Regions from separate parts of the Rothia uropygioeca genome, predicted to be linked through region 2. Evidence: riboswitches for the same ligand, from Rfam matches in the RefSeq annotation. Region 2 holds a riboswitch; each other region holds the start of a gene.
What was found. A riboswitch is a leader RNA that binds a small molecule or an ion and turns the genes downstream of it on or off. The one in region 2 is predicted to bind S-adenosylmethionine.
Positions count from the first base shown of each region.

Region 1: it holds a riboswitch for S-adenosylmethionine, as region 2 does, so the genes downstream of both, EWR20_RS10660 (bifunctional o-acetylhomoserine/o-acetylserine sulfhydrylase) here and EWR20_RS02335 (LLM class flavin-dependent oxidoreductase) in region 2, are expected to answer to the same signal.
Region 3: it holds a riboswitch for S-adenosylmethionine, as region 2 does, so the genes downstream of both, EWR20_RS09235 (cobalamin-independent methionine synthase II family protein) here and EWR20_RS02335 (LLM class flavin-dependent oxidoreductase) in region 2, are expected to answer to the same signal.

Region 1 covers NZ_NOIR01000004.1:127,878-137,641, reverse strand. The annotation lists gene EWR20_RS10670 (S9 family peptidase) at 1-2,075, opposite strand, end outside; gene EWR20_RS10665 (amino acid permease) at 2,140-3,522, opposite strand; SAM riboswitch class IV at 3,753-3,867, shown strand; gene EWR20_RS10660 (bifunctional o-acetylhomoserine/o-acetylserine sulfhydrylase) at 3,999-5,393, shown strand; gene metX (homoserine O-acetyltransferase MetX) at 5,416-6,606, shown strand; gene EWR20_RS10650 (alpha/beta hydrolase) at 6,665-7,324, shown strand; gene EWR20_RS10645 (alcohol dehydrogenase) at 7,385-8,401, shown strand; gene EWR20_RS10640 (RNA-binding S4 domain-containing protein) at 8,398-8,643, opposite strand; gene EWR20_RS10635 (glycine--tRNA ligase) at 8,849-9,764, shown strand, end outside.
Region 2 covers NZ_NOIR01000001.1:529,413-539,176, forward strand. The annotation lists gene EWR20_RS02295 (phenylacetate--CoA ligase family protein) at 1-130, opposite strand, end outside; gene paaI (hydroxyphenylacetyl-CoA thioesterase PaaI) at 136-543, opposite strand; gene paaA (1,2-phenylacetyl-CoA epoxidase subunit PaaA) at 690-1,712, shown strand; gene paaB (1,2-phenylacetyl-CoA epoxidase subunit PaaB) at 1,715-2,023, shown strand; gene paaC (1,2-phenylacetyl-CoA epoxidase subunit PaaC) at 2,020-2,856, shown strand; gene paaD (1,2-phenylacetyl-CoA epoxidase subunit PaaD) at 2,862-3,440, shown strand; gene paaE (1,2-phenylacetyl-CoA epoxidase subunit PaaE) at 3,478-4,656, shown strand; gene EWR20_RS02330 (enoyl-CoA hydratase/isomerase family protein) at 4,690-5,460, shown strand; SAM riboswitch class IV at 5,644-5,766, shown strand; gene EWR20_RS02335 (LLM class flavin-dependent oxidoreductase) at 5,883-7,319, shown strand; gene EWR20_RS02340 (TetR/AcrR family transcriptional regulator) at 7,522-8,172, shown strand; gene EWR20_RS02345 (MDR family MFS transporter) at 8,265-9,764, shown strand, end outside.
Region 3 covers NZ_NOIR01000003.1:250,949-260,712, reverse strand. The annotation lists gene EWR20_RS09260 (ATP-binding cassette domain-containing protein) at 1-999, opposite strand, end outside; gene EWR20_RS09255 (energy-coupling factor transporter transmembrane component T family protein) at 987-1,727, opposite strand; gene EWR20_RS09250 (ECF transporter S component) at 1,724-2,518, opposite strand; gene EWR20_RS09245 (nucleoside hydrolase) at 2,635-3,651, opposite strand; gene EWR20_RS09240 (amino acid permease) at 3,790-5,367, opposite strand; SAM riboswitch class I at 5,674-5,769, shown strand; gene EWR20_RS09235 (cobalamin-independent methionine synthase II family protein) at 5,774-6,967, shown strand; gene EWR20_RS09230 (PTS sugar transporter subunit IIA) at 7,012-7,524, shown strand; gene purU (formyltetrahydrofolate deformylase) at 7,559-8,431, opposite strand; gene EWR20_RS09220 (acetyl-CoA C-acetyltransferase) at 8,518-9,705, opposite strand.

The DNA.
Region 1 (9,764 bases), on a different contig from region 2:
ACCCACTTCGCCGGCTCCACGTACAGCACTCGTGTGTCATTCAGACTGGTCACGGCCGCTATTGGCGGGTACGGGGCTGCGTGGACGTTCTCATAGGGAGCGTAGGAGACCATGTATTCGTAGACTTCGCGGTCTTCGATCGGATTGCCCCACTCCTCCCATTCCAGAGCGGACAGTGGAAGCTCGGGATCGCTGATGCTCGTCACGGGGTCCACAAACGGAACCGCAGCCAGGATTCCCGAGTATTTTTCTGGCGCCATGTTCACGATCGCCCCCATCAAGAGGCCCCCGGCAGAACCGCCGGACGCCGCAATCCGATGCCCGTCCGCCCATGGTTGGGCGGCCACGTGATCGGTCACGGCAATGAAATCCGTGAACGTATTGATCTTCTGAAGCTTTTTGCCGTGCACATACCAGTCGCGCCCCAACTCGCCGCCTCCGCGCACGTGAGCCACCACGAAGACGACGCCGCGATCCAAGAGGCTCAGCCGGGACACCGAAAAGCCCGGATCAGAGCTCGACTCGTACGAGCCGTAGCCGTATTGGATGACGGGATGGGCAGATTCCAGGTCGAGATCGGCGCGGTGAATCACCGAGACCGGAATTCGAGTGCCATCCGATGCCGTCGCCCATTCGCGATGGGCGACGTAATCCTCCGCACGGAAACCGCCCAGAACCGGAGTCTGCTTCCGGAGTTCGAGTTCACCCGTGACCGGGAAATAATCGTACTGGCGCCACGGCGTGACGTACGAAATATAGCCCAAACCCACGACGGGTGAGTGCAGGGCCATCGAGGTGATCTTGGCGGTGTACAGCTCTTCACCCGAAAACGGCTCGACCAGAGACGGCAAACTGCCCCCACGAACCGACGAATCGATCTCGGCGAGGTCCATGAGCGCGACCTTCTCCAGTCCGTCCTCCCGGAGGCTCAGCGCCATGTGCGTTTCGTTGAAATGGAAACCGTTGAGGCGGCGCGTTTCGGAAGTCGGGATGAGGACCTTCCATGCGGACCGCAACTGAGTCATTGTCGCCGCCCCGAAGGCGGTTTCATAATCCACGACGCTGAGTTCGCCGTTCTGGGCCTCGTGGTCGTGGCACAGCAGGATGTACCGTTGCCCGCCCAATTCGATGGGTTCGGCCGAGTAGAGAATGCGCTCGTCGCGTGGGACGACGACGCGCGATTCAGGCCTCTGTCCTGGGCTCGCGGCCTCCAGCGCTGACAGAGCCAGGAGCCTGGTCTCGTTGTACTCGGAGCACCCGACGTCGATGCACAGGTGCTCCTCGTCTGCCGTGATCTCGGCGCCGAGCCACAGGGCAACATCGTCCTCGTGGTGAAGCACCAGATCCTCGCTCACGGGCGTACCCAAGCGGTGAGAACGCAACTCATACGGACGCCATGACTCGTCGACCAACGTGTAGATCAGATGTGAACCGTTGGGCGTCAAGAAGCCACCCGCGAAGACGTTCTTCACAACGTCGGGGAGCAGACGGTCGTCGGCCAAGTCCTTGACGTACTGGTCGAAGCGTTCATCTCCCGAGTCGTCAACGGAATAGGTCAGGTACCGTCCGTTCTCGGTGACCTGGAAAGCCCCGAGGGAAAAGAACGGCAGACCCTCGGCCATGGTGTTGCAATCGAGGATAACCTGTTCGCCGTCGAGAGGTTCGTCGACCGGGACCTCGGGAGGCGTCCATTCCGTCCGTTGATCGCCTGTACGACGAGCCGGAACACGGCAGAAGATCGCGTAGTTCTGGCCTTCTCTGGTCCGCCGGAAGTACCACCAGTCGCCCAGGCGGTTCGGAACGGAAAGATCGGTTTCCAGGGTCCGTGACTTGATCTCGCCGAAAATCGCGGAACGCAGTTTCCCGAGGCCCGAGGTCAACGACTCCGCATAGTCGTTCTCCGCCTTGAGATGCTCAATCACCTCGGGGTTTTCCTTGTCACGGAGCCACTCGTAGTTGTCCACGAACTCATGCCCGTGCATCGTACGAGTAGTCGGGCTCTTGCGGGTCTCCGGAGCCTCGGCGTCGGTGTTCCAGGTGGGGCGCGGGGCCTCTCGGGATTCTGCTGAAGTCATGCCTTCCACCTTACTGACGAGGGCGCAATTCGCGGGGCCGTCGCCCCAGTGGCTGGGGTTGCCCCTAGCGAACGGCCGGCGGCTCAGAGCCCCGGCGAGTCCGGCGCGTCAGCGGGTAGGTGACGGCCAGGAACACGAGCCATACGGCACCGATGACCAAGGAAACTCTGGTGTCCTCGAAGAAACCGAGCAGCACGACGACGCCGATCATAAAGGCGAGTGCGAGCCATGACGCGACCGGCCATAGGGGAGTGGGAAACTTCGACGGGCCGACGCCTTGGGCCTTGCGCCGGCGCCGCATCGCCAAGTGCGTCACAAGAATCATGACCCAGACCAAGACGGTCGCAAACGTCACCAGAGTCGCGATGTAGAGAAAAGCGTTCTCGAAAAAATGATTGACGAGGACCCCGACGATGAGCACCAGCCCCATGGCCGCAACCGTCATGGTCGGGGTTCCGCGTGAGGAAACACGGTTGAAGGACCGCGGCGCGAGCCCTCTCTGAGCGAGTCCGTACAACATGCGGCCGGCACCGTAAATATCCGAATTGATCGCGGAGACGGCAGCGGTCAGGACCACGACGTTGAGAATATGGGCCGCCGCGGGGATACCCAGGCCGGAAAATATCTGAACGAAGGGTGAGCCTTCATTGCCGATGTTCCCCCACGGATACAAGGACATAATGACGCCCATGGTCAGAACGTAGAAGAGGAGGATGCGTACGGGGACGGTGTTGATGGCTCCCGGAATCGACTTCTCGGGGTCCTCGGCTTCGCCAGCGGTGATTCCGATGTTCTCGACGCCTCCGAAAGCGAACATGACCACGGTGAAGCACGCGAGGAAGCCGGAGAACCCATTCGGAAAGAACCCGCCCTGCTCCCAGAGATTGGTCACGGACGGCTCGACTTCCTGGTGGAGCTGGATGCCGAAGACAATCAGCGCGAGCCCACCCACGATCATCGCAACGATGGCGCCCACCTTGATCAGCGTCAGCCAGAACTCGACTTCCCCATAAACCTTCACCTTGGTCAGGTTGATGGCCATGATGATCGCGACGACCGAGACGATCCAGATCCAGCTGGGCGTGTCCGGGAACCAGAACCGCATGTACAAGGAGAACGCCGTGACATCCGCGACCGCAACCAGGGCCATTTCGAATGCGAAGCTCCACCCGGTGACGAATCCGGCCCACCGGCCAAGGTATTCAGTCGCGTATTCCGAAAAGGAACCCGGAACGGGGTGGACCATGGCCATCTCTCCCATGGCACGCATGACCATAAATACCGCGGCGCCACCGACGATGTAAGCCAACAGGACCGACGGGCCCGCGAACTGTATCGCGTCCGCGGAGCCGAGAAACAGCCCGGTTCCTATAGCCGAACCCAACGCAATGAACCGGATATGTCGCAGAGTCAGCCCGCGTTTGAGCGCAGATTCCCCGCCGAGCACGACGTCGTCCGCGCGCGAAGTTTCGGTAACTTGATCTGAGGGGTCCTGTTCCTGATTCAAGGCAGTCCTTCGAGAGCTCGACGATGCATGCGCCCCGTCCTGGCGGAGCGGGCCATGAGCCAGATTACGCAATGGCCCACTCCGCGTCATAAATGTCACGGCGTTTCATGTAAGCGTAGTTTCCGTCTCCTACTTGACGTGTCGGTCGGCCGTAGGAAAACCTGGATATGGGTCAAGAGAGCCAGTGACAAGCCCCAGCTTGCTGGCCGGCAACCCTCCAACCGCGGTGGGGTGCCCTGGGTGAGGACCTGGTGATCGCGAACAACGCGATCACAAGCGCGGGCGCGGTGTGCCCGGTCGTCACGAAGAGTGAGACTCGTATTCCCCGGTGAACCAGAGGGTTCCGGGTCGACCCGGGTGCTCGCTTTTGCGAGACGATCGGTCGCTCCATGCCCTTGATTCAACAGGAGCAGAATATGACCACGGCCTCTCACAGCCTTCCGACTCCTTCCAGCCCGCAGGGATGGAAGTTCGAGACACAACAGATTCACGCGGGCCAAGAGCCCGATTCTGCAACCGGTGCACGGGCTCTTCCGATCTATCAGACCACATCGTTTGTGTTCGACAACGCCGAACAGGCCGCAAACCGCTTCGGGCTCAAAGAACTCGGTCCCATCTATTCACGCCTGACGAATCCGACCCAGGAGGTCGTCGAGAATCGCATTGCTGCCCTCGAAGGAGGCGTCGGAGCGCTCCTCGTGGCTTCAGGGCAAGCGGCCATCACGATCGCGATCCTCAATACGGCGCAGGCCGGTGACCACATCGTCGCCAGCCCGAGCCTCTATGGCGGCACGTACAATCTCCTCAAGCACACCTTGGGTGCATACGGTATCGAAACGACCTTCGTGGAAGATTTCGACGATCCCGAGGCCTGGCGCGCGGCGGTCAAACCGAATACCAAAGCCTTCTACGGGGAAACCGTTCCGAATCCTCGCAGTGACGTCTTCGACATCGAAACTCTCGCGAACCTTGCCCACGAGGTCGGGGTACCGCTGATCGTGGACAACACGGTTCCCACCCCATACCTGGTGCGCCCCTTCGAGTGGGGTGCCGACGTCGTCGTGCACTCCGCAACCAAGTACCTCGGCGGCCACGGCAACAGCATGGGCGGAGTGATCGTGGACTCCGGTCGATTCGACTACTCGAAGTACCCGGAGCGATACCCGCAATTCAATACGCCGGATCCGAGCTATCACGGCTTGGTGTTCGCCGAGGACTTGGGGCCAAACGGGGTCTTCGGAGTCAATCTCTCCTACATCCTGCGTGCTCGTGTCACGCTTCTGCGCGACCTCGGTTCGTCGATCTCACCGACCAACGCCTTCAATATTTCCGTCGGCCTGGAGACCCTGTCCCTCCGCGTGGAACGCCATGTCGACAACGCGCTAAAGGTCTCTCGGTGGCTCGAAGCGCGTCCCGAAGTCACCCGAGTGCACTATGCGGGGCTCGAATCGTCGCAATGGTACGAGCGAGGGAAGAAATACGCTCCGAACGGGGTGGGCGCGATCGTCGGATTCGAACTCGAAGGCGGCTCCGAACCGGCACAGGCCTTTGTGGACTCCCTCGTGCTCCACTCGAACGTCGCGAACATCGGAGACGTGCACTCGTTGGTCATTCACCCGGCCTCGACCACGCACTCCCAGCTCTCCGAGGACGAGCTGCGTGCAGCAGGGGTCGCGCCGGGATTCGTGCGTCTGTCCGTGGGACTCGAGCACATCGACGACATTGTGGCCGATCTCGAACACGGCTTCGACTCGCTGGCAGCCGCGGAGAGCCCGCAGTCCTCGACCGAGACGGTGTCGGCTAAGTACTGAGGAAACTGGACAAGGAGAAAATGTGACGATCGTTGGCACCGGGGCTCGGAAGGCTCAGACCAGGGGAGACGGAGTAGTCAATTACTACGACGTCGGAGACCTCCTGGTCGATTCGGGGTCCGTAATCCCTGATGCGACTCTCGCATACGAAACGTGGGGGACCCTCAACGAGGACGCCTCGAATGCGGTTCTGGTGTTGCATGCCCTCACCGGGGACACGCACGCGGCCCACGGGTACGCGGAGGACGACGCCAGCGACCTCGAACGTCGTGCCGCCGAAGAAGAAGGCTGGTGGGAAGGGCTCATAGGCCCTGGTGCTGCGATTGACACGGACCAATTCTTTGTGGTCTGTCCCAATATCATCGGCGGCTGTTACGGTTCGACCGGGCCGTCGTCGCCCGCACCGACATCGATCGATCCGGAACGGAACCCGTGGGGGTCGCGCTTCCCGCTGATCACCATCCGCGATTCGGTCCGGGCAGAAGCCGTGCTCGCGGACGGGCTCGGCATCGACCGGTGGTCGTTGGTCATCGGGGGGTCGATGGGCGGCGCAAGGGCGATCGAATGGGCAGTGACTTTTCCGGACCGCGTTCGGCACTGTGCCGTGATCGCCTCCGGGGCCGAGTCCACGGCCGAGCAGCTCTCGTGGGGCCAAGCCCAGACGCTCGCGATTCGGCAGGACCCCAATTTCGCCGGGGGCGATTACTATTCGGGGATCTTCCCCGTCGACGGCCTCGGACTGGCCCGGCGCATCGCGCACATCACTTATCGATCGGCCACCGAGTTACACTACCGCTTCGGCCGGCACCCTCAGGACGACGAGGACCCCACGGGGCCCTGCGTGAACCGGCGCGGTCGGTACAGGGTCGAAAGCTATCTCGACCATCAAGCATCCAAATTGGCCGGTCGATTCGACGCGAACTCATATCTGTACGTCAATGACGCTCTGATGAGCCACGATGTTTCCCGCGGCCGAGGTTCTCTCAAAGAGGCGCTCGCGCGTTCTACCTGCGGATGGACGATCGTGGCGGTGGACTCCGATCGGTTGTTCTACCCCAAAGAATCCGAGATGCTCGCCCACGCCCTGCCGCAGCCCGTTGAGGTCGGGTACATTAGCTCTCCCAGCGGGCACGATGGATTTCTGATCGAAACCTCTCAGATCAGCAAATTCCTGCGTGACGGTGATGCATTGAAAGGTGCGGTCCTCGGATAGCTGATGCGGCGTGGGCGGTGTCTGTGAGAAGCTCCCGGCCATGCATAGGATGGGAATTATGACTCAAAATCCCGTCGTCGAATTCTCCCGTCCCGAAGCCGAACGTCCCGGAACACACCTCGTGCTCATGCTTCACGGGTACGGATCCCATGAGAAGGACCTCCTTGGACTTCTCCCCGCCCTGCCCGAAGAAGGCTTCACCTACGCGGCCATGAGGGCGCCGGGAGCCATGCCCGGCGGAATGCCGGGCTACAGCTGGTTCGAGCTCCAAGGCACGTTCGGGGAAGACATCACCGCCGACGCTGAGGAAGTCGAGAGGGCCGCTGCCGACGTGATCGCCTGGATCGATGAGGCATCATCCGACTACGCGGATGTCACACTGTTCGGATTCTCTCAAGGTATGGCGATCGCCAGCTCGGTGATTCGCCATCGACCGGACTTGGCCTGCGCCGTCGTCGGACTGTCTGGGTTCGTGCTCGATTCGGCAGACGAATTCTTCGACGACGCCGCCCTCGCAGCCTCTTCGCCGCGTATACCGTTCTTCTACGGGCGAGATCAGGAGGATCCCGTGATCCCCGCCGATATGGTCGCGTTCAATCTCGATTGGCTTCGCGATCACACCGATGTGACCAAAGTGCTTTATGCCGGGATGGGCCACGGCGTGAGCAATCAGGAGATCAAACACGTCTCCGAGTTCCTGTGCCACGTCCTCCGGTAGCGTCCCTTTTCTCACGAACCTGCGCGTTGATGAGGGGAAACGGCGAGTAGTGTGTCGGGCATGACAAATATGATGATGGTGCGAGTTCCCGAAGCCAATAAGAATTTCGAAATCGTCAACGTCCCTATCCCGGAGCCGCGTGCCGGCCAGGTTCGTGTCAAAGTCCACGCGTGCGGGGTCTGCCATTCGGATGCATTCACTGTGGCCGGGGCGATGGGCAATGAGTTTCCGCGGTCGCCCGGTCATGAGATCGCGGGCGAAATTGATGCCGTCGGTGATGGCGTCACCGCGTGGTCTCCCGGTCAGAGAGTCGGGGTCGGCTGGTTCGGTGGCTGTGATTTTACGTGTGAAGCGTGCCGTCGCGGTGACTTCGTTTCGTGTGAGAACGGCGAAATCCCGGGGATCCACTACGACGGAGGCTACGCGGAATACGCCGTCGTGCCGGCGGAAGCGCTCGCTTCGATACCGGACGACCTCTCTGACGTCGATGCGGCTCCGTTGCTTTGTGCTGGAGTGACCACTTTCAATGCATTGCGGAAATCCTCCGCCAGACCGGGCGACGTCGTCGCGGTCCTGGGCGTCGGAGGCCTCGGCCACCTGGCAGTTCAGTACGCCGCGAAAATGGGGTTCGAAACCGTCGCGATTGCTCGGGGTACAGCGAAGAAGGACCTCGCCCTCGAGCTCGGTGCTCATCATTACATCGACTCCACCTCAACCGATCCGGCCGAAGAGCTCAACAAGCTCGGTGGTGCGAATGTGGTGTTGGCCACCGTGACGGCGCCGGATGCCATGACCGCGGTCCTGAGCGGCCTCAAACCCCGGGGCGAGCTCATGGTCGTCGGTGCTTCAGCCGATCCGATGCAGATTCCGCCCTTCGCATTGATCCCAGGATCCCTCGCCGTACAGGGTCACGCATCCGGAACTTCTCAGGACTCCGAAGACGCCATGCGTTTCAGCGTTCTGACAGGGGTCAACGCCCAGATCGAAACCGTTCCCCTCGCGAAGGCCCAGTCTGCCTTCGACAAAATGATGGCCGGTGACGCCAGGTTCCGCATGGTCCTGACCATGGACTCCTAGCCGGCGGCGGGGGAATCTTCCCGCTCAATGCGGATTGTGACCTCTCCGAGTGCAACGGTGTCGCCCGGATGCAGCTGCTTCCCGCGCTGGAATTCGGGCTCACCGTTGACGAAGACGTGGCCCTCGGCGATGATTTCCCGTGCCTCAGCGCCATCCTCCACGAGGCTCGCGAATTTCAGTAATTGGCCTAGTCGAATCATGTCTTCACGAATTTCGACTGGCTGAGCGTCTTGAGTGGTCATGCGCATGAGTCTATCGGCACGCACTAGGAGGGCGACTATTACCGTCTTTTTCCGGGCCGCTGTCCTCTGACGAGAGGCCGTGCCGTTCGGCGCCGAAACCGAAACCCGTCCCAGCGTCGCGAACCGGTAGGCTGGTAGGCGAATCAAGCCCTTGCACGCGTCGCAAACCGGCGGCGCGCGACGACTAATGGAGTGAACAATACCTATGGCACCAAAGTCCACGCTGGATAACGTCATCACGCTGGCCAAACGCCGCGGATTCGTTTTTCAGGCCGGTGAGATCTACGGCGGTTCCCGGTCGGCGTGGGACTACGGCCCGCTCGGAGCCGAGCTGAAGGAAAACATTCGCCAACTCTGGTGGCAGAACTTCGTGCGATCGCGCGAGGACATGGTCGGGTTGGACTCTTCGATTATTCTGCCCACGCCCGTGTGGGAAGCGTCGGGCCACGTCGAGACGTTCACCGACCCGCTGGTCGAATCGCTCCACACCCATCGGCGTTACCGTGCCGACCACCTGATCGAGGCCTACGAGAAGAAGCATGGTCATCCGCCGGCCAATGGCCTCGCGGACATCAACGATCCGGAGACTGGCCAGCCAGGGAATTGGACAGAACCGCAACAGTTCTCGGGTCTGATGAAGACTTACCTGGGAGCCGTTGACAACGAGGAAGGTCTCCACTTCCTCCGTCCAGAAACCGCGCAAGGCATATTCGTCAACTTCAACAATGTGGTGACTGCTTCTCGCAAGCGCCCGCCGTTCGGAATCGGCCAGATCGGCAAGGCCTTCCGTAACGAGATCACGCCGGGCAACTTCATCTTCCGGACCCGCGAGTTCGAACAGATGGAGATTGAATTCTTCACGCACCCTGATGACGCCCCCAAGTACTTCGAGACCTGGGTCGAGGACTGCTGGAACTGGTTCGTGGACCTCGGCATCAACCCGGACAACATGAGGAAGTTCGACGTCCCCGAAGACGACCGCGCGCATTACTCCGCCGGGACCATCGACATCGAATACAAGTTCGGTTTCCAGGGCAATGAGTGGGGCGAACTCATGGGTGTGGCCAACCGCACCGACTACGACCTCGGTGTCCACAACGAACATTCCAATACGCGTCTGG
Region 2 (9,764 bases):
GTGTCCACCTGAGGCGTTCGAATTGCAGGGACTCGATTTCGTCCCGGCTCATCAATTCTTCGGGGTCAGGCTGTGAGGGGTCCGCCGAAGCTGTGGGGGAATAAGGGTTCTCGATGGAATAAGTAGTCAAGGGGTTCACGCTTTCTGACGTTGGGGGATGGTCCGGCTGCGTCCGCGGAAATGGGCGATGACTTCGTCGTCAGCCGTGACCGTGACGTCGTAGAGACCGCTACGACCGGTGCGGGCTATCTCTATGGCTTCTGCAGTCATGACCTGGCCTGGCCGGCCGGACTTGACGAAGTCGATTTGGGCCCCTTGGGCAACGGTAATGGTGCTTCCATCGCCGGTGGGGTCATTGCAGGCCATGGCGAAACAAGTGTCCGCCAGAGAAAACACCATGCCGCCGTGGGCGATCCCAAATCCATTGAGCATCTCCTCCCGCAGCGTCATGCTGATGACCGCGTGACCGTACTCCGAGCGGTGCACCTGGATGCCCAACCACTCCGAGGTCCGATCGTTGGCCAGCATTGGATGATCTGGCATGTTGTTCTCCTCACATTATATGACCGAATGTTCAGTAGGGAATCGTTAAATTGACAGTGTGTCAACCGGGGCGATCGTGTGTTGACGACCACATCGCATGCCTATATCCTGAACGAACGTTCGGTTATTATTTATTGGAGGACGTCATGACCCACATCGACGACGCCGTCGCCCCTGAGCAGGAACGCTTCGACGCGCTCATCGCGGACGACTCCCGCATCGAGCCGAGGGACTGGATGCCCGAGGCATACCGAAAGACTTTGACTCGTCAGGTCTCGCAGCACGCGCATTCGGAGATCATTGGAATGCAGCCGGAAGCCAATTGGATTACGCGTGCCCCGAGCCTCAAGCGCAAGTCAATTCTCATGGCCAAGGTCCAAGACGAGGCCGGCCACGGCCTGTATTTGTACTCAGCCGCCGAGACCCTGGGGACGCCGAGGCAGGTCCTCAATGACCAGTTACTCTCTGGCCGGGCCAAGTATTCGTCGATCTTCAACTACCCGGCACGGACCTGGGCCGACATGGGTGCCATCGGTTGGCTCGTGGACGGCGCCGCAATATGCAACCAGGTTCCGCTGTGCCGCGCCTCGTACGGCCCGTATGGGCGCGCGATGGTTCGCATCTGCAAGGAGGAATCTTTCCATCAGCGGCAGGGCTGGGAGATTCTCTACGAACTGTCCCACGGAACAAAAGCGCAGAAGAAGATGGCACAGGACGCGGTCGACCGTTTCTACGGCCCGGCCCTGCAGATGTTCGGGCCTCCGGATGACGAATCTCCCAACTCGCAGCAGTCCATGGCGTGGAATATCAAGCGCTTCACCAACGATGAGCTGCGTCAGCGCTTCGTCGACATGATGGTGCCTCAAGCCGAGGCTTTGGGCCTGACGCTGCCCGATCCTGACCTGCGGTGGAACGAAGAGCGAGGGCACTATGACTACGGAGAGCTCGACTGGGATGAGTTCATGTCCGTGATCAAGGGCAACGGGCCGTGCAACGTGCAGCGAATGAAGCGACGTCGCGAAGCCCACGAGAACGGCGCATGGGTCCGCGAAGCGGCGGCCGCCTACGCCGAACGTCAGGCCGCCCGTGCGGTGGAAGCCGCGCACGAGGATGCCGACTCCGCCTCGACACCACAGCAACGTCCCGCTGCCCAGCTGATTGGAGCCTGAGCATGAGTGAGCAAAGCCAAGAAAACCAGCAATCGGCCTGGCCGCTCTGGGAAGTGTTCGTCCGGTCCTCCCGAGGGCTTTCCCACGTTCACGCGGGCTCGTTGCATGCCCCCGATGCAACCATGGCGGTCCGGAACGCGCGTGACCTCTACACACGACGGAATGAGGGAACGAGCGTGTGGGTTGTCGAAGCCGAGGCAATCACGGCTTCGGATCCCGATTCCAAGGGCGGCTATTTCGAGTCGGCCCAAGGCAAGGCATATCGACACGCTACGTATTACACCAAGTCCGAAGGGGTGAAGCACCTGTGAGCACCTTCGCATCGCACGAATCGGCCACCAAGATCAGTGCCGGCGAGTCCATCAGCACCGAGTCGATCGCCGATTCCGGAGCCCAAGCTGCCGAGCCTGTCGCACAGTATGCGTTGCGGTTGGGCGACGACGCTCTGATCCTGTCCCAGCGCCTCGGCTGGTGGATCGCTCGGGCTCCCGAACTCGAGGAGGACATCGCGCTGTCCAACATCGCCTTGGACCTGATCGGGCACGCGCGCTTCCTGCTGACGTACGCGGGCACGGCGTGGGACAAGAGCGAGGACGATCTCGCGTATTTTCGAAGTGAAGAGGAATTCCGCTCGTGCCGACTAGTCGAACAGGAGAACGGCGACTTCGGGCAGACCATAGCGCGTCAACTCATCTTCTCGATCTATCAGTACGAGTTGTATTCCGCTCTTCAGGACTCATCCGATGCGACCTTGGCGGCGATCGCGGACAAAGCGGTCAAGGAGGTCGAGTACCACGTGGATCACGCATCGCAGTGGGTTCTGCGCTTGGGTCTCGGCACTGAAGAATCCCGACGTCGTATAGCCGCCGGATTCGAATACCTGTGGCCGTACGTTGACGAGTTGTTCACCGACGACGCGCTGATCGATCAGCTCGAAGGCGTGGCCGTGCGGCCCTCTTCGATCAAGGAGGCCTCCATGAAGGCCATCGAGGGGATCCTGGCCGAGGCCGAGCTGGAGGCACCAAAAGTCTCCCAGGCCCGGTTGCCCCGTGAGTTGCGCGATGGTTCCTATTCGGAACATCGGGGGTTCATCCTTGCCGAGATGCAGTCCCTGGCCCGCCAGCACCCCGGGGCAAGATGGTGATTGCAATGTCTCCGATCATTCATACGGCGCCGGACAAGGAATCCGCAGGGTTGGCTCGGGCTCTTCCTCTAGGTCCTTCACGGCGCCCCTCTGGCGACGTGGACGCTACGTTGTGGGACCTCGCGGCAACCGTCTGTGACCCGGAAATCCCCGTTCTGACGCTCGCCGACCTGGGCGTGCTCCGAGATGCTTACGTAGAGGACGGGCAGGCCATCGTGGTTATCACTCCCACGTATTCCGGGTGTCCGGCCATGGAAACAATGGCCGATGACCTCGTGGCAACCATTTCTGCGGCAGGATACTCCGAGGTCCGAATCGAAAAAGTCCTGCGACCGGCGTGGACGACCGACTGGATGAGCGATGAAGGCAAAGCAAAGCTGTCCGAATACGGAATCGCTCCACCAACGGGAAATAGCGCTCCCGGTCACAACAGCGGGCCGGTACGCCTGACCCTCTCGGTCAAGTGCCCGCATTGCGGCTCGCTCAAGACCCGAGAGATGACACGCTTCGGCTCCACCTCGTGCAAGGCCCTTTGGGTGTGCAACGAATGTTTGGAGCCTTTCGACTACTTCAAGGTTCACTGACATGTCACAAACCAGTACCGAACGCAAGGCCGTCGCCATGGAAAGGGCGGAGGAGAACACGTCTCCGGGACGTAACGGCCGGCGTCGCGCGACGTTCAACCGCCTTCCCGTTACAGGGCTTCGGAAGCTGACCTCGGAGTCGGTCGAGGTGGCCTTCGGGGTTCCGGAAGAGCTCGAGGATGATTACGACTATCTTCCAGGGCAATACGTAGCCCTACGTGCTCAGATCGGCGGACAGGAAGTGCGTCGATCGTACTCGATCTGCGCCGAGCCTCGTCCGGGAGAGATTCGCGTCGCCATCAAGAAGGACGTGGGCGGGATCTTCTCGACGTGGGCCAATGAAGAATTGGCGGTCGGGGATGAGCTCGACGTCATGAATCCTCAGGGAGCCTTCACATCTAAAACCCGGTTGACCTCGATGAACCATCCGGAGGACTTGGCCCGTGAGGAAGTGCGCCGGGACAAGAGTGCTCACGTCGTGGCGATTGCCGCGGGTTCGGGCATTACGCCGATCATGGCGATCGCCCGATCGCTCATGAAGGCCTCGCCGACCACGAGCATCGACGTCGTCTATGCCAACAGATCCGCGATGGACGTGATGTTCGCCGAGGAGCTGGGGGACCTGAAGGATAAGTTTCCGTCACGGCTGGCTCTCCATCACGTGCTGTCCCGAGAGCAGCGCATTTCACCGTTGATGTCCGGTCGCATTGACCCGGAGAAGCTCGACGAACTCCTGGATCGGGTTCTGCAGGTCGAGACCGTCAACGAATGGTTCTTGTGTGGGCCGTTCGAGCTGGTGCAGTTGTGCAGGGACGCGCTGAAAGAACGAGGCGTCCCGGAGGACAAGGTGCGGTTCGAATTGTTCAGTACGGGGAAACCGGAGAAACCCGCGGGACAGCAGGGCCGGGAGGTCGCCGTCGACCCCGAGGGCGAAAATTTCCAGATCAGCTTCACTTTGGATGGCAACTCCGGAAAGGTGGACACGCCCAAGTCGGCCAACGAGACTGTCCTGAATGCCGCTTTGCGTGTTCGGCCCGATGTGCCGTTCGCATGTGCAGGTGGCGTGTGTGGAACATGCCGGGCCAAGGTGGTTTCCGGCGACTTTACGATGGAAGAGAACTTTGCGCTGGAGAAGGACGAAGTCGAATCGGGCTACGTTCTGACCTGCCAAACACGGCCGACCTCCGACAGTCTGGAAGTTGACTTCGACGCGTAACCGCTGGAGTGCGCGAGGAAAGGAATCCCGATCATGATTGATCTGACCATCTCCGACGACATCGCCGAGATAGTGCTCGACGCACCGAAGAAGCTCAATGCACTGAATTCCGAAGACCTTGCCGAACTGTCGGAGGCCTACCGCGCGGCAGAGAATGCGGGAGTCCGGGCGCTGGTTCTGAGGGGTGAAGGACGGGGTTTCTGCGCCGGCCGCGACATCTCCGGGGTCGATCCGGCCCACGATGACGTCGAAGGGTATCTCGGGAATCGGGCCACGGCCTTGTTTCGGCAAATTTCTGCATTCTCGGCTCCGACCTTCGCCGCGGTCCACGGGGCGTGTCTGGGGGTCGGGCTGGGCCTGGCGATCGCGAGCGACGTCGTCTACGTGGCCGAGGACGCCAAGATCGGTTCCCCCTTCGCGAATCTTGGGGCAACGTTGGACTCGGGTGGCCACGCACTGTTCTACGAGCGGTTGGGCGCGCACCGGACCCTCGACCTGATTTACACGGGCGAGATGATGAGTGGCTCCGAAGCGGTCACCGCAGGGCTGTTTTCCCGGTCCGTACCGGCGGACGACGTGCTCGATTTTACGATGCAGAGGGTGCGAAAAGTGGCCCAAGGGGCGACCCAAGCATATTTGGTCTCGAAATCACTGATCAGTCAACTGCGCGACGAACGGGCTGGACTGTGGGAGTCCATGGCCGCCGAATCCGCCGAACAGGCACGGCTCTGCTCGACGGATGATTACGCGGAGGGTTTCACGGCGTTCCAGGAAAAGCGCAAACCGAACTTCCGAGGCCAATAGCCGTATCAACCCCTACTTTTGATCCAGGCCCATATTGCCCGTTTTCTTTGCGAAAGCGGGCAATATGTCTGATGTGGCTGGATTGGGGTACGGACGCGGTTCCACGTAACACTGCGAAAAGCGGGTAACAGAAGCTCACAGGATGGCTGCGAACCAGGTGCTTGCATACGCTCGGATGGAGAAGATCAAGAGTCCCAACGATCAAGCTCTGGCTGGTTGGGCGGCAACCCTCTCCCGTAGCGGGGTGCCCCAGATGATGATCTGGCACCGTCGGCATTGCGACCGGCGGACATGCAAGTACGGCGCGAGAATCGGCGCCACCGCGTGAATGTTTGCGCCGCTTCTCGTTACCGGGACAGAAGCGCAAGGCTCGGGCGCGCGGAGACCTGTTGGAGTCCCTCCATGCACCGAAAGGAATCCCGATGTCGGAAAAGAAGCGCATCGCCATCAACGCCTTTGATATGACGTGCGTGGGTCATCAGAGCTTTGATCTGTGGCGCCACCCTCGCTCGCGTGCCACTGAGTACAACACCATCGAATACTGGACAGACCTCGCCAAAACCCTAGAGAAAGGGTTGTTCGACGGGGTCTTCCTGGCCGACGTCGTGGGCATCTACGACGTCTACAAGAACTCCGCGGCACCTTCGATCCGCGGCGGTGCACAGGTACCGGTCAACGATCCGTTCATGCAGATTTCAGCGATGGCGGCCGTGACCGAAAACCTCGGTTTCGGCGTGACCAGCGCCGTGACCTACGAGCAGCCCTATACTCTCGCCCGGAAATACGCGACGCTCGACCACCTGACCAAAGGGCGCGTCGGATTCAACGTGGTGACCTCGTACCTCCCCTCTGCGGCCGAGAATCAGGGACTGCCGCGCCAAATCGAGCATGACAAGCGCTACGAGATCGCCGACGAGTTCCTCGACGTCTGCTACAAACTGTGGGAAGGATCCTGGGAGGACGACGCCGTGGTCAAGGATCGAGAGTCCGGCGTCTACGCGGACCCGGCTAAGGTCCATCCGATTCGACACCAGGGCAAATACTTCACCGTCCCGGGCGCCGGTCTGACCGAGCCTTCCCGTCAGCGCACACCGGTGATCTTTCAGGCAGGGGCTTCGTCGCGGGGGCAGGCTTTTGCGGGCAAGCACGCCGAAGCCGTGTTCGTCGGGGGCCTTCGACCGGACCTCACCCGATTCATGACGGACAAGATTCGAGACGAGGCAGAGAAGGCCGGTCGTCAGCGCGATGACGTCAAGATCTTCGCAATGCTCTCGGTCATCGTGGACGAGACCGACGAGAAGGCCCAGGCAAAGTACGAGGAGTACTTGAAGTATGTTTCAACCGAGACTTCTCAGGCGATCATTGGCGGTTGGTCAGGAGTGGACCTTTCCCAATTCGGCGAGGATGAGGTGCTCAACTACATCAAGACCGACTCGATCCAGTCCTTCCTCACGCCATTTACTCTGCAGTCCAAGGACAAGGAATGGACCCGAGAGGACATTGCGAAGCACTGCGCGATTGGCGGCATGGGCGATGTGATCATCGGCGGCCCGGAAAAGGTTGCGGACGAGCTCGAACGCTGGATCGATGAAGGAGGGCTGGACGGTATCAATCTCGCGTACCACGTCTCTCCGGGTTCATTCGAAGACTTCGTGGAATTCGTTGTTCCCGAGCTGCAGAAGCGCGGGCGCTACCGCACCTCGTACGAAGGCTCGACATTCCGGGAGAACCTCTTCGGTCAGGGGCAGGTTTCCATCGACGAGAACCACCCTGCGGCGGCATACAAGGGTGCGTACGTGGGCCAGCCGTCCACGGAGGACACCCCGGCGCGTCCCGGCGAGGAAGATGACGCCGCCTAGAGTCGGCGGTCCGAGAAAAGGCGACTTCCACGAGCTCCACGAGCGACGGCGCCGCGTGAAAAAAGATGGTCCACGAGGCTGTCATTTTCACGCGGCGCCGTCGTGCGCCCATCGCCTACTTATATAGTAAGGCGAACCTTTGAGAGCAACGCCACAAAATTTGCAGTTGTGCACTGTTTGCAGAACTGCATAAAATGCATGAGTGCAAACCACTGAACCATCCCTCCGAGAACGTCGCCGCGCGCGGACGTGGGACTCGATCCACGAGGCCGCGCGTGAGCTCGCGTCCGAGCGGGGGATCAAGCAGACCACGGCGGAGTTGATTGCAGAAAAGGCCGGCGTCTCGCCGCGTACGTTCTTCAATTACTTCGCAACCAAGGAGGATGCCGTCATCGGATTGCGTCCTCCGCAAATGACCCAGGAAATACTCGGTAGCGTTCAAGCGAGCGACTCCGGCGGTCTTCTCGCACAGGCCGCCCAGCTTTTGGCTCGTGTCATGTACGATTCCTTCGCAGGTGACCTCAAGGAGGTCATGGGCCAACTCGTCGAAGACGGGGAGTACATGCGTCAACGCATGAAAATCCACATGCTTCGTTGCGAGCAGGAGCTCAAGGATTTCTTGCTGAGAATGGACTGGTCGGTCTATCAAGAGACCGGACAGTTCGTGCCTCGCGAGGACGAGAACAGCGACCCGGCGCCGGAGCAGGAAGAGCGCATTCGCGCGATCATCCTCATGGCCACCGCGGTTCTCCGATACGTCGACTATGGCGCACGGTCTTCCCGGGAAGAATTTGCCGCATCCATCAACCGCACAGTGAATCTGTTCTCCACCATCGTCAAGGAGCCCCGTTGAGTACCACCTACACACCGCGTCACGCCCCAGGGGGTGGCACGACCGACTCCGGAGCCGCAGACGGCGGGTCCGCATCGCCCCAGACGGGGACATTGAGTTCTGCGCATTCTGCGGAGAAGGAAGGGTTCGGCCGACCCACCCCGAACACCAATATCCCCTTGCTCTTCATCGGCCTGATGATCATCATGCTGATGTCGTCGCTGAACCAGACCGTTCTCTCTCCGTCCTTGCCGACCATCGTCGGCGAGCTCAACGGCGTCGAGCACATGAGCTGGGTCATCACAGCGTTCATTATGGTCTCGACCATCATGATGCCGGCCTACGGAAAACTGGGCGACCTCTGGGGGCGCAAGCCTCTGCTGATTTTTGCAATCCTCGCCTTCGCAGCCGGTTCGATAACTGGCGCTGTCGCCCAAAATATGACGACCCTCATCATTGCTCGTGGCCTGCAGGGCCTCGGCGGCGGCGGGTTGATGATCCTCTCGCAGTCCGTGATTGCGGACGTCATCCCCGCGCGTGAGCGCGGTAAGTACATGGGCGCCCTCATGGGTGTTTTCGCGTTCTCATCCGTTGCCGGCCCGCTGCTCGGTGGTTGGTTGACCGAAGGGCCCGGTTGGCGTTGGGCCTTCTGGATGAATATTCCGCTCGGAGTCCTCGCGCTCGCGGCAACCATTTTCCTCATCCCGCACACCAATAAGGCTGTGGACCAGCAACGTCGAAAGATTGACGTGTTCGGCATGATGTTCCTTGGTGCGGCAACCGCTTGTCTGGTCCTGGCGATGACCTGGGGCGGCAACCAGTACGACTGGAATTCGCCGACCATTATCGGTCTGCTGATCGCCGTCGTCGTCTGCGTGGCAATCTTCATTCCGATCGAGTCCAAGGTGACCGAGCCGGTCATGCCGCTCGCGTTGTTCAAGGACCGCAACTTCAACCTGACCACCATCGCCAACCTGTGCATGGGCATCGGTATGTTCGGTGCCGTCGGCTACATGCCGACGTACATGCAGATGGTTCTCGGCGTGGATGCGACCGAAGCCGGTCTGCTCATGATTCCGATGATGGGCATGCTGCTCATTACGTCGATCTCCGTCGGCTTCATCGTTTCGAAAATCGGCCGCTACAAGGCCTTCACCGTCGTGGGCTCGGTTCTGCTGGCTCTTGGTCTCTTCCTCTTGTCCCACCTCGAGGTTGATACCCCGGCCTACATCATCTGCATCTTCCTGGCCGTGATCGGTTTGGGCTTGGGTATGTCCATGCAGCTGCTGACGCTCATCGTGCAGAACTCGTTCCCGATCAGCATGGTCGGCACCGCGACGGCGTCCAACAACTTCTTCCGCCAGGTCGGTGCGACCATGGGTTCGGCCTTGGTGGGCGGCCTGTTCACTTCGCGCCTGAAGACGTTCCTCGAGGACCGCATGCCTCCACAGGCGATGTCCGCTACCGGAAGTGGTGGGTCCAACTCGCTGACCCCGGCGCTCGTCAGCGGCCTTCCGGAGCCGATCAAGGGAATCGTCGTGGGAGCGTACAACGACGCCCTCGTCCCGATCTTCTTGTGGATCGCTCCGCTCGGTATTCTTGCGGCTCTCGTC
Region 3 (9,764 bases), on a different contig from region 2:
GATGGAGATATCGCGCGCCGCTTCCGCGGGCTTGTTCGGAACCGGTTGCCCTCGGGCCTCGATCCGCCCCGTTGAGCGTTCAAGTCCCATGATCGCCCGCAGCATCGTGGTTTTGCCGGCACCATTCGGTCCGGTGACTGCGACACACTCCCCCAGGGCCACGCTGAGGCTGAGGTTCTGGACCACGGGCACGTCGCTGCCGGGTCGGTACCCATCCACCCCTCGCAGTTCGAGGCCTGGACTCCCGGTTTCTGGCCCCTCGGCCGGTGATACAGAGCAAGCACGAGGACGGGGTACGAATCCTGTCGGGCTCTCCCCCAGATCCAGTCTGTGGGTAGCCCTGTCGAGGAACGGTTCGTCATATCCGGCTAGGAGCACGATGCCCATGCCGTCAGCCGCCAATGCATCGATGCTCTCCCTCACTGACATCGTGGTTTCCGGGTCGAGTCCTGCACCTGGCTCATCGAGGATCACGATGGCTGGCCGCAGCACCAGAACGCAGGCCAAGGCCACCAATCGCTCTTGCCCTCCCGAGAGCTCCATCGGGTCCCGGTCGAGAATCCCACTCAAACCCAAGGTCCCGACGACCCGTGCCACCTCGTACCTCTGCTCATCCCTCGTCATTCCGCGATATTCCAGGCCGAAGGCGATCTCCTCCTCGACCGTCGCTCTTGCGGCCGAGAGATAGGACCGGGCGTCCTGAGGCAGGTAGGCCGCACGCCGGGACCATTCGGACAGATCGGTCTGAGGACGGTCTTCCGGGCGGTAGTCCACACGCTGATCCCCGAATTCGATGAATCCTCGCATCTGCCCTCCGTTGCTGGGGAAGATTCCGGCCATGATCTGCCCCAATGTGGACTTCCCGACGCCGGACCCGCCAGTTACGGCGAGAACCTCGCCAGGGTTGAGCTCGACGTGGACATCGCACAGCAGAGGGTTCTGGAGGTCCACGCGCTCATCGTGGTGGAAGGATTCGATCCCGAGGTTCAGAAGGGCCACACAATCACCGCCGTTGCCACGATCGAGGCTGCTAATACTGTCCGACGAAGTACAGCTTGGCCTCGGGAGTCAGGGACCTCCCGATACCTCGGGACGCGGGCGGGGCCGTGACCGGGGAATCCGCGAGCCTGGAGGTGCACGGAACGCTCCGTTGCTTCGTACACGGCGGAGGATACGAGCGGAACAGTCTGATGCCTGACTCTCCGCACCCACGAGAGCGGAAATCGGCCCAGGTCGAGACCCCGTACAGCCTGCGCCTGTCCGATAAGCCGCGAGCGTCCGGCCAGGTGGGGACCCATATTCAGGGTCGCTATCACCACGTATCCGATAGTGCGCGGAACTCTCGACTCGTCGATCGCGGCCACGAGGCGCATTCGGTCCACGACGACGAGGCACAGCACACCCACACCGACAATCGGAACGAGTCTCAACGCATAGTCGCCCGCGGTCCGGATGCCTTCAGCGGTTAGACGCACCCATCCCCAGTTCCAGAGAACGGTGAGTCCGGTGGTGTCGAACAATGCGTGCACCATGAGCTGCGATACTGCCAGAGGGACCATGATTCCCACCGCGCCGCCGAGCCACGCGCGGCCACGGTGATGGAACAAAGCCAATGCAAGGCATAAGAAAGCCACGAGCCCAGCGGGCCAGAGACCACCGATGCCCGTCGAGACCAGGACGACGGCCAGACCTACGGTAAGAACCGTGAAGGGATGCAGCTGTGTCAACGCGTCTCAGAAATCCTCCGGACGGTGCGCTGGGGCAGCGCACAGATCAAAAGTGCCACGACCAAGAAGGAAATCGCCTTGTCGCCAGGGTCGGTCACGAGCGCTTGCTTGGTCGTCGCCTGAAGGATCGAGTCTCCGTAGGCTCGGAAGGCCGTCACGATGGCCCCGGTGGCCGCGCCGGATGTTCCCCCGTAGACGAATGCGGCTATGGGCGCCGAGATCGTCGCGCTGATCAAGCCGGCGACGAATCCGAAGATCGGGGCGGACCAGATCCTTCGCACGGCTCCCCAACGCCCTGCCGTCCCGGCGCAGAATCCGACAACCGCCGCGACCGCGGCAAAAGGCAAGAGGGTCGGGTTGAACAGGGACCACACGAGGTTTCCGAGGATTCCCGTCGCGACTCCCGCGCTGCGACCCGCGAGGAAAGCGATGAGAATCGTACCCATCGAGTCGAGGTACAGAGGAACCAACGAGCTTCCGACGAACTGACCCAAGAGAATGTTGAGCACCAATCCGACGGGAATCAGAACGATGGTTCCGACGGACAGCCCAGGGAGGGTTCCGGCGAGCAGGAAGAGCGCAGCGACGAGGTATCCCACGAACAGAACCGCGGCCGGCACATTGGTTGTACCGATCGCGGCATCGGCAGGTTGAGTCAGCACTGTTCCGAGGTAGATCGCCGCGATGAGCAACGCTCCCACGATGATGCAGAAACGTTGCCACGAGGAACGCGCGGAAGAATCTGCTTTGATCAAGGAGGGGCAGTCGGTGATGCGAGGTGATGAAGGCATAGGTGTCGTCCGAAGGTCAGATGGAAACGGCCTATGTCACCTCGGCCCCAATGAGCTACCAGATTAGTCCGAGTCGGTCCTCCCGTCACCTTCAGGCCGAAACACGGACCCGCGGGCTAGGAGCTGATCCTGTCGACTCGCCGAGCGAGATCCACGATCGACGAACGCAGGCGCGAGAATCCTTGGTCCGGATCGTTCGATGTCACGAGCCGAGCTGAGGGCCTGCGTCCCAAGAGATTTCGCAAGTCGGCGACCGTCGCTCCGTAGGCCGGGCCATCGCTCGTCACGACGTCGATGTTGGTCGTCACGGCCTCGTAGGTCGCGTCCCCGATCGCGGCCGCGGAGGCGAAGAAGTCATGAACGTGGGCCATGTACCCGTAACCGTATTCTTCGTGGAACTCGAAGTAGAACCGAAGGGCGTCCTCCAGGACTTTGAGGAGTTCGGTCCCTCGCCCATGAGGATCGAGGGCTTGGGGATTGCCTGCGTCGATTGCCCAGGTTGCGGCTTCCTCCGGCATCAGTTCATACCGTTCGGTCGTCTCCAACCCGCACACCAACGGAAGTTTTTCTTCGGGCAGACCCCCGTACGCCTCATAGGCCGCGAAGACCTCGTGCGCGGCGTGCGGATCCGAGTGAATGTTCCATTCGGTCAACGGGGTCGTATTCCCGGGATGGAAAAATGCCCCGCCCATGATCGTGAGCGAACGGAGCAACTCGGGAAGCCGCGGCTCGATACGCAGCGCGAGAGCGAAATTCGTCAGGGGCGCGGTGCATATCGCATCCAGTTCCCCCGGATTCGCTCGCGCCAATTCTGCCCAAACTTCGGGGGCGTAACCATCAGAAATGCTCCCGGAGGAATGAACCTGCGCGTGGCCGATCCCTTGCGGCCCGTGCGTTTCGGGAGTGGTCGTCAGCTCCGCCTCGAGAGGCTGAGTCGCCCCCAGAAAGACGGGCACCTCCTCACGCCCGCACAACCGTAGGAGACCCAAGTTGTTCCTCGCGACGTCGTCGGCCGAAACGTTCCCGGGAGTGCAGGAGATCGCCTCGAAACTCACTTCGGGCTGGGCGGCCAGGTACACCAGGGCTATCGCATCGTCGATGCCTGTGTCGTTGTCCAAAAGAATGCGGGGCATGGACCCAGCATAGGTCCGAGCCATGCCGATCGGCAGATGCAGACGCGGACGGACCCGACGCTGGTCTCAGTAGGAGGTTACTCCTGCTGAGACCAGCGTCGGGTCTCCCCCAGTGTCCTGACCGCTCCGCATAGGGCGTCAGTCCTCGTCTTTTTCTTCCTCTTCGGGTTGATGGATGATCGTGGTGTTTCCGTGCCCGTGACGCCCACGCGTATGCGTACGCTGTGCGGCCGGACGATCCGCCACGATCGGGTAAAGACCGGTCACGCCTTCCCGTTCGGCCGCCAACTCGCGGACGCGCTTGCGAACCGCGAACCATCCGACGATCAGCGCGGGAACGATGATGATCATCGAACTCAACGTGTAAGTACCCACGGGATAGTCGAATCCGATCAGCACCACGACGCACCCGAGGAATACCAGGGTGACCCAGTTCGTCACCGGGGCAAAGGGCGCCCTGTAACTGGGCCTCTCGTAACGTCCTTTCTTGACGAGCGAGACGAACTTCATGTGCGCCATCGTGATCGCCACCCAACCGGCGATGATTCCGAGAGACGCAATATTCAGCACGATTTCGAAAGCCGCGTCCGGAACGAAGTAGTTCAGGATCACGCCCAACAGAGCCACGGCCGCGGTCAGCAGAATCCCGCCGTAAGGAACGCCCGACTTTGTCAGACGCTGGGCGAATTGCGGTGCCGAACCGGCCATCGACATCGAGTGCAGAATGCGCCCCGTGGAGTACAACCCGGCGTTGAGCGATGACAGCGCCGCGGTGATCACCACCAACTCCATAATCGGTCCCGCGGCCCCCACGTTGATCGATGAGAAGAACGTGACAAAGGGGGATTCGTCTTCGCTGAACGCCGTGTAGGGCAAAAGCAGGCACAACAAGAAAATCGCACCGACGTAGAAGATCGCGATACGAAGAATCACCGTGTTGATGGCTTTCGGGATCACCTTGGCGGCGTTGCGGGTCTCTCCGGAGGTGGTGCCGACCAACTCGATCGATGCATATGCGAAAACGACGCCCTGCATGATGACCATCGCCGGGAGGAACCCATTGGGGAAGAGCCCGCCGTTCTCCGAGATCAGCCCGAGTCCACGGGGGCTGCCTGTCGGTGTGCCGAAAATGACGAAAACAATCGCCAAAACCAGGAAGATGACAAGGGCGACGACCTTGATCAACGAGAACCAGAATTCCATCTCGCCGAAGACTTTGACCGAGATCAGGTTCATGATCACCACGACCACGATCACAAAGAGCGCGACGAACCACTGGGGTATTGCGTCGATGAACGAGCTGTACTGACCGAACCAGTGCACGTAAATCGCAATGGCCGTGGAGTCCACGATGGCCGTGGTTGCCCAATTGAGCCAGTACATCCACCCGGAGACGTAGGCGGCCTTCTCACCGTAGAACTCGCGCGTATAAGAAACGAAAGAGCCTGACGAAGGCCGGTGAACCACCAACTCGCCCAGCTGACGCAGGATCAGGTACGCGATGAGTCCACAGAGCGCGTAGTCCAAGAACAAGGACGGGCCGGCGCTGGCCAAGCGTCCTCCGGCACCGAGGAACAGACCGGTGCCGATCGCTCCTCCGATGGCGATCATTTGGAGCTGTCGAGGCCCCAAGCCTTGTTGAAGTCCGGCCTGTTCCTGCTCATAGGCCATTTCTTCCGGATATTTCGTTGCCTGCTGTTGAGGCGTTTGAGTCATAGGTTCCTCTAGATTTCGTGACACCGCGGGGCCGACGGTTCGCCTGTGCGAGGCGGGCAAGCCAGAGGAAAAGCGCGCGGCGTCGGTGTTGCATCAACTGGTCACTCGCCAGTCACGACCACCCTGTTGTGGTCACGACTACAGGCTGTAGTGATCTGCATCGGCAAAAGACGCATTCGACACGATAACCCCAAGTGTCACAATCACGTAACAGGCACCACACACGAAATACCGTGTCACAAGCCGTGACTGGCTCGTCTGCGTTGGAATCCCGGGCTCATCCCGGGAAAAGTGGGCCAAGGAATAGGACCATCCCGAGCGGCCGAGAGACTTGGCTCGACGACGCCGCAGCAACCCACGAGGCCCGACCCTCGTCGGTGCTAACGCCAAGACCGATGGAGGAAACATGCTGAACAGTTCCGACCGCATCCGCACGACCCACGTGGGTTCGCTGCCCCGCACGGACGAGCTCATCCAAGCCAACGTACAACGCGGCAAGGGTGAGATTTCCGAACCCGATTTCCAACGCGTACTGACCGATTCGGTCCACGAGATCGTGGGGAAACAAGTCGAGTGGGGAATCGACGTCGTCAACGACGGCGAATACGGTCACGCGATGGCCAGTGACGTGGACTACGGCGCGTGGTGGCACTACTCCTTCGCCCGGACCGGTGGCCTCGAAACTGTCGGTGACACCTCGTTCCGGGAAATCCTCAAGACCCCGGGAAACGGACGCTACAACAGCTTTGCCGTCCGCCGGGATTGGAACCGGTTCGCAGACTTCTATGAGTCATTGGACCTGGGCAACGACCCTGATGCCGAGTTCCCGATCGCGACCGGGCCGCTGACCTACAAAGGCCAGGACGCCGTCGCCGCGGACATCAACAACCTGCGAAATGCCGTGACTCAACAGGGCGCATCCGAGGCGTTCATCGCCTCGCTCTCCCCCGGCTCGGCCTCACGCATCGGAAATCATCACTACGCGACCGACGAAGAGTTCATCTACGCCTGGGCGGATGTTCTCCATGAGGAATACAAGGCCATCACGGACGCGGGATTCATCGTCCAGCTCGACGATCCCTCGATCGCCGAAGCATGGGACCAGTTGGTTCCGGAACCGACGATCGAGGAGTATCTCCGGTTCAATCAGCTCGCCATTGAGGCCGCGAACTATGCCCTGCGGGGAATACCTGAAGAACAAATCCGATTCCACCTGTGTTGGGGCTCGTGGCACGGGCCCCACACGACCGACATCGAGATCCAGCACCTCATCGACTCGCTCTTCACTATTAACGCCGGCGCCTACGTTTTCGAAGCCGCGAACGTCCGCCACGCCCACGAGTGGAAAGCCTGGGAGGATGTGAGTTTGCCAGAGGGCAAATTGGTCATCCCCGGGGTGGTTTCCCACTCGACCAACGTCGTCGAACATCCCGAACTCGTGGCCCAGCGCATCGAGCAATACGCTTCGGTCGTCGGCAAGGAGAACGTCATTGCGGGCACCGATTGCGGCCTCGGTGGACGTCTTCATCCGCAAATCGCGGAAGCCAAGCTCAAGTCCCTGGCGGAGGGTGCGCGCATCGCGAGCGAGCGACTGTTTTAGGGTGGACTGAAGAACCTTCGCAATCTCCCTTAAGGAATGAGCTCATGTCCGCTGATCAGCCCCAACCCCAAGATGCCGCCCCCACAAGCGAGCATCCCTTGCAGATTCTCGCGCCCGTCGCGGGAGAAATCATTCGGATCGAGCACGTCGACGATCCTGTTTTCGCCGGAAAGATGATGGGTGAAGGCTTCGGCATTCAGAACCCCACATCGGGAGAAATCGTCGCGCCCGTCGCCGGAGAAGTGACCGTGACGACGAGCAGCAAGCATGCGCTCGGCATCCGGACCGACGACGGCCTCGAGGTTCTGCTGCATTTGGGGATCGATACCGTCGAGCTCAAGGGCGCGCCCTTCGAGCTGCATTCGGCCAAGCACGACCGGGTCGCGGCGGGCCAACGACTGGGCACGATGGACATTGAGGCGGTCCGAGCCGCGGGCAAGGACCCGACGAGCATCGTGGTCATCACCAATTCCGCCGACCGGCTGGAAGCGCTTTCAGTACAGGGCGGTCAGGCGGCGCTGGGCGATGTGGCGGCGTCCGCTGTGCTCCGCGACTGATTGCTAACGCCCCGATTCCTTGGGGAGGTCCTCCCTAGAACACGATCGCGTGGTTCCCGTGCCAGAAGACGCGGTCTTCCGCATGGGCTTGGACGGCTCGGGACAAAGTCGCTCTTTCCACGTACGCTCCGTGTTTCTGCAGATCCGCAGGCGAAAACGTGTGGTCCACCCGCGTGACGTCCTGTTCGATGATGGGCCCAGCGTCGAGCTCCGGAGTGACGTAGTGTGCCGTGGCCCCGATGAGTTTGACCCCGCGTTCCCAGGCCATGCGGTAAGGACCGGCGCCGACGAAAGCGGGCAGGAACGAGTGATGGATGTTGATAATCGGCACATCGATCCGCCGCAGGAAGTCCTCGGACAGAATCTGCATGTACCTGGCCAGGACCATGAAGTCGGCTTTCCCGCTCACGAGCTCCATGATCTGTGCCTCGGCGACCGACTTGTCCGAGCCCTGGGAGGGAACGTGATGGAACGGAATGCCGAAGTATTCGACCTCCTCGCGCAGGTCTGGATGATTCGATATGACCATGGGGATCTCGACCGGAAGTTCACCGCGCTGCTGACGCCACAGGAGGTCGAGCAGGCAATGGTCCGATTTCGGTGCTAGAACGATCATCCGTTTGGGCTTGGAGCGGTCAATCAGTTGCCATTCGAGCCCCACGGAAAGCAGAGTTTCCTGCAGGTCGGACTCTATCTCCGGGATCGACTCGGAAAAGTTCTCTTTGTGAAAGACCGTCCGCTGGTAGAAGATCGGAGCCTGGTCAATACTCGTGAACTGGTCGCTCTGCAGAATGTTCCCGCCGTTGCGTGCTATCGCGGTAGCCACGGCTCCGACGATCCCCGGACGGTCGGGTCCCTTGACGACGAGGCAGCCCTGGTCCGCCAGACGGTCAATACGATGTGTCATAAAATCTCCGTGCTTCTTAAGGATCGAGGAAACGCACATGGCCCGGACCGGCACCGAGTGCTGGTCCGGGCGCATTCACGTGGTTTCTACCGGAACAGCAACAGGGCCTCGCCCTGCCCACCGCCGCCGCACAGCGAGACGGCGGCCTTGCCGCCATTCCGGCGCTTCAGCTCGTAGGCCGCGTGCAAGGCCAGCCGCGCGCCGGAAGCACCGATCGGGTGACCCAGCGCAATCGCGCCCCCGTGAATATTGATCTTCTCCTGGTCGATGTTCAGGTCGCGACCGGACTGCAGAGCGACCGCGGCAAAGGCCTCGTTGATCTCCCAGAAATCGAGATCCTGAGCCGTCCAACCGCCCTTGTCCAAGGCGGCCTGGGTCGCCTGGGACGGTTGAGAATGCAGGGCGCCATCAGGGCCCGCCGTTTGGCCGGCTGCCCCGACCTCGGCAAGCCATTCGAGTCCGTGATCCTCTGCGAACGTCTTGGATGTCACGATCAGCGCCGCGGCACCGTCGGACAGCGGCGAGGAGTTTCCGGCAGTAATCGTGCCGTTGTGGGCAAAAGCAGGGCGCAGCTTGCCCAAAGTTTCGGTCGTGGAGTCGGGGCGGATGCCCTGGTCCGAATCCACCGTCACGGGTTCGCCCTTGCCCTGGGGAATTCTCAGCGGTGCGATCTCTTCGCCCAGAATCCCCGATGCCGCGGCCTCACCCGCTCGGCGATGCGAAGCGGCCGCGATCTCATCCTGCTCCTCACGTCCGATGCCGCGAGGCACGTTGTCCTCTTCGGTCATCGCACCCATCGAGCGACCGTCCTGTGCGTCCGTGAGCCCGTCACGCGCCACGGCGTCGACAAGCCGAAGGTCCCCGTACGATTTCCCTGCCCGTACCCCGGGGGCCACGTGCGGCGCTGAGGACATGGATTCTTGGCCTCCGGCCACCACGACGTCGGCCTCCCCCAAACGAATCAGCCGAGCGGCCTCGGTCACGGCAGCGAGACCCGAAAGGCAGACCTTGTTGAGGGTCATGGCTGGAACATTCCGTGAAATTCCCGCTTCCAGCGCCGAGGATTTCGCCGGGTTCTGTCCGCAACCGGCCTGGACCACGTGCCCCATGAAAACCTGGTCCACCTGCTCCGCGGACACCCCGGAACGTTCGAGGGACGCGGCGATCGCGTGAGCCCCAAGGTCCACGGCCGTGAGCCCCGCGAGTTGTCCCATAATTTTTCCCTGCGGAGTGCGAGCGCCGCCCACAATCACGACGTCATTGAGATGGGACACGGAAGAACTCCTTCGATCGGCACGGGCGCGTTGCACCACCTCATGGTACGACAGGGCGC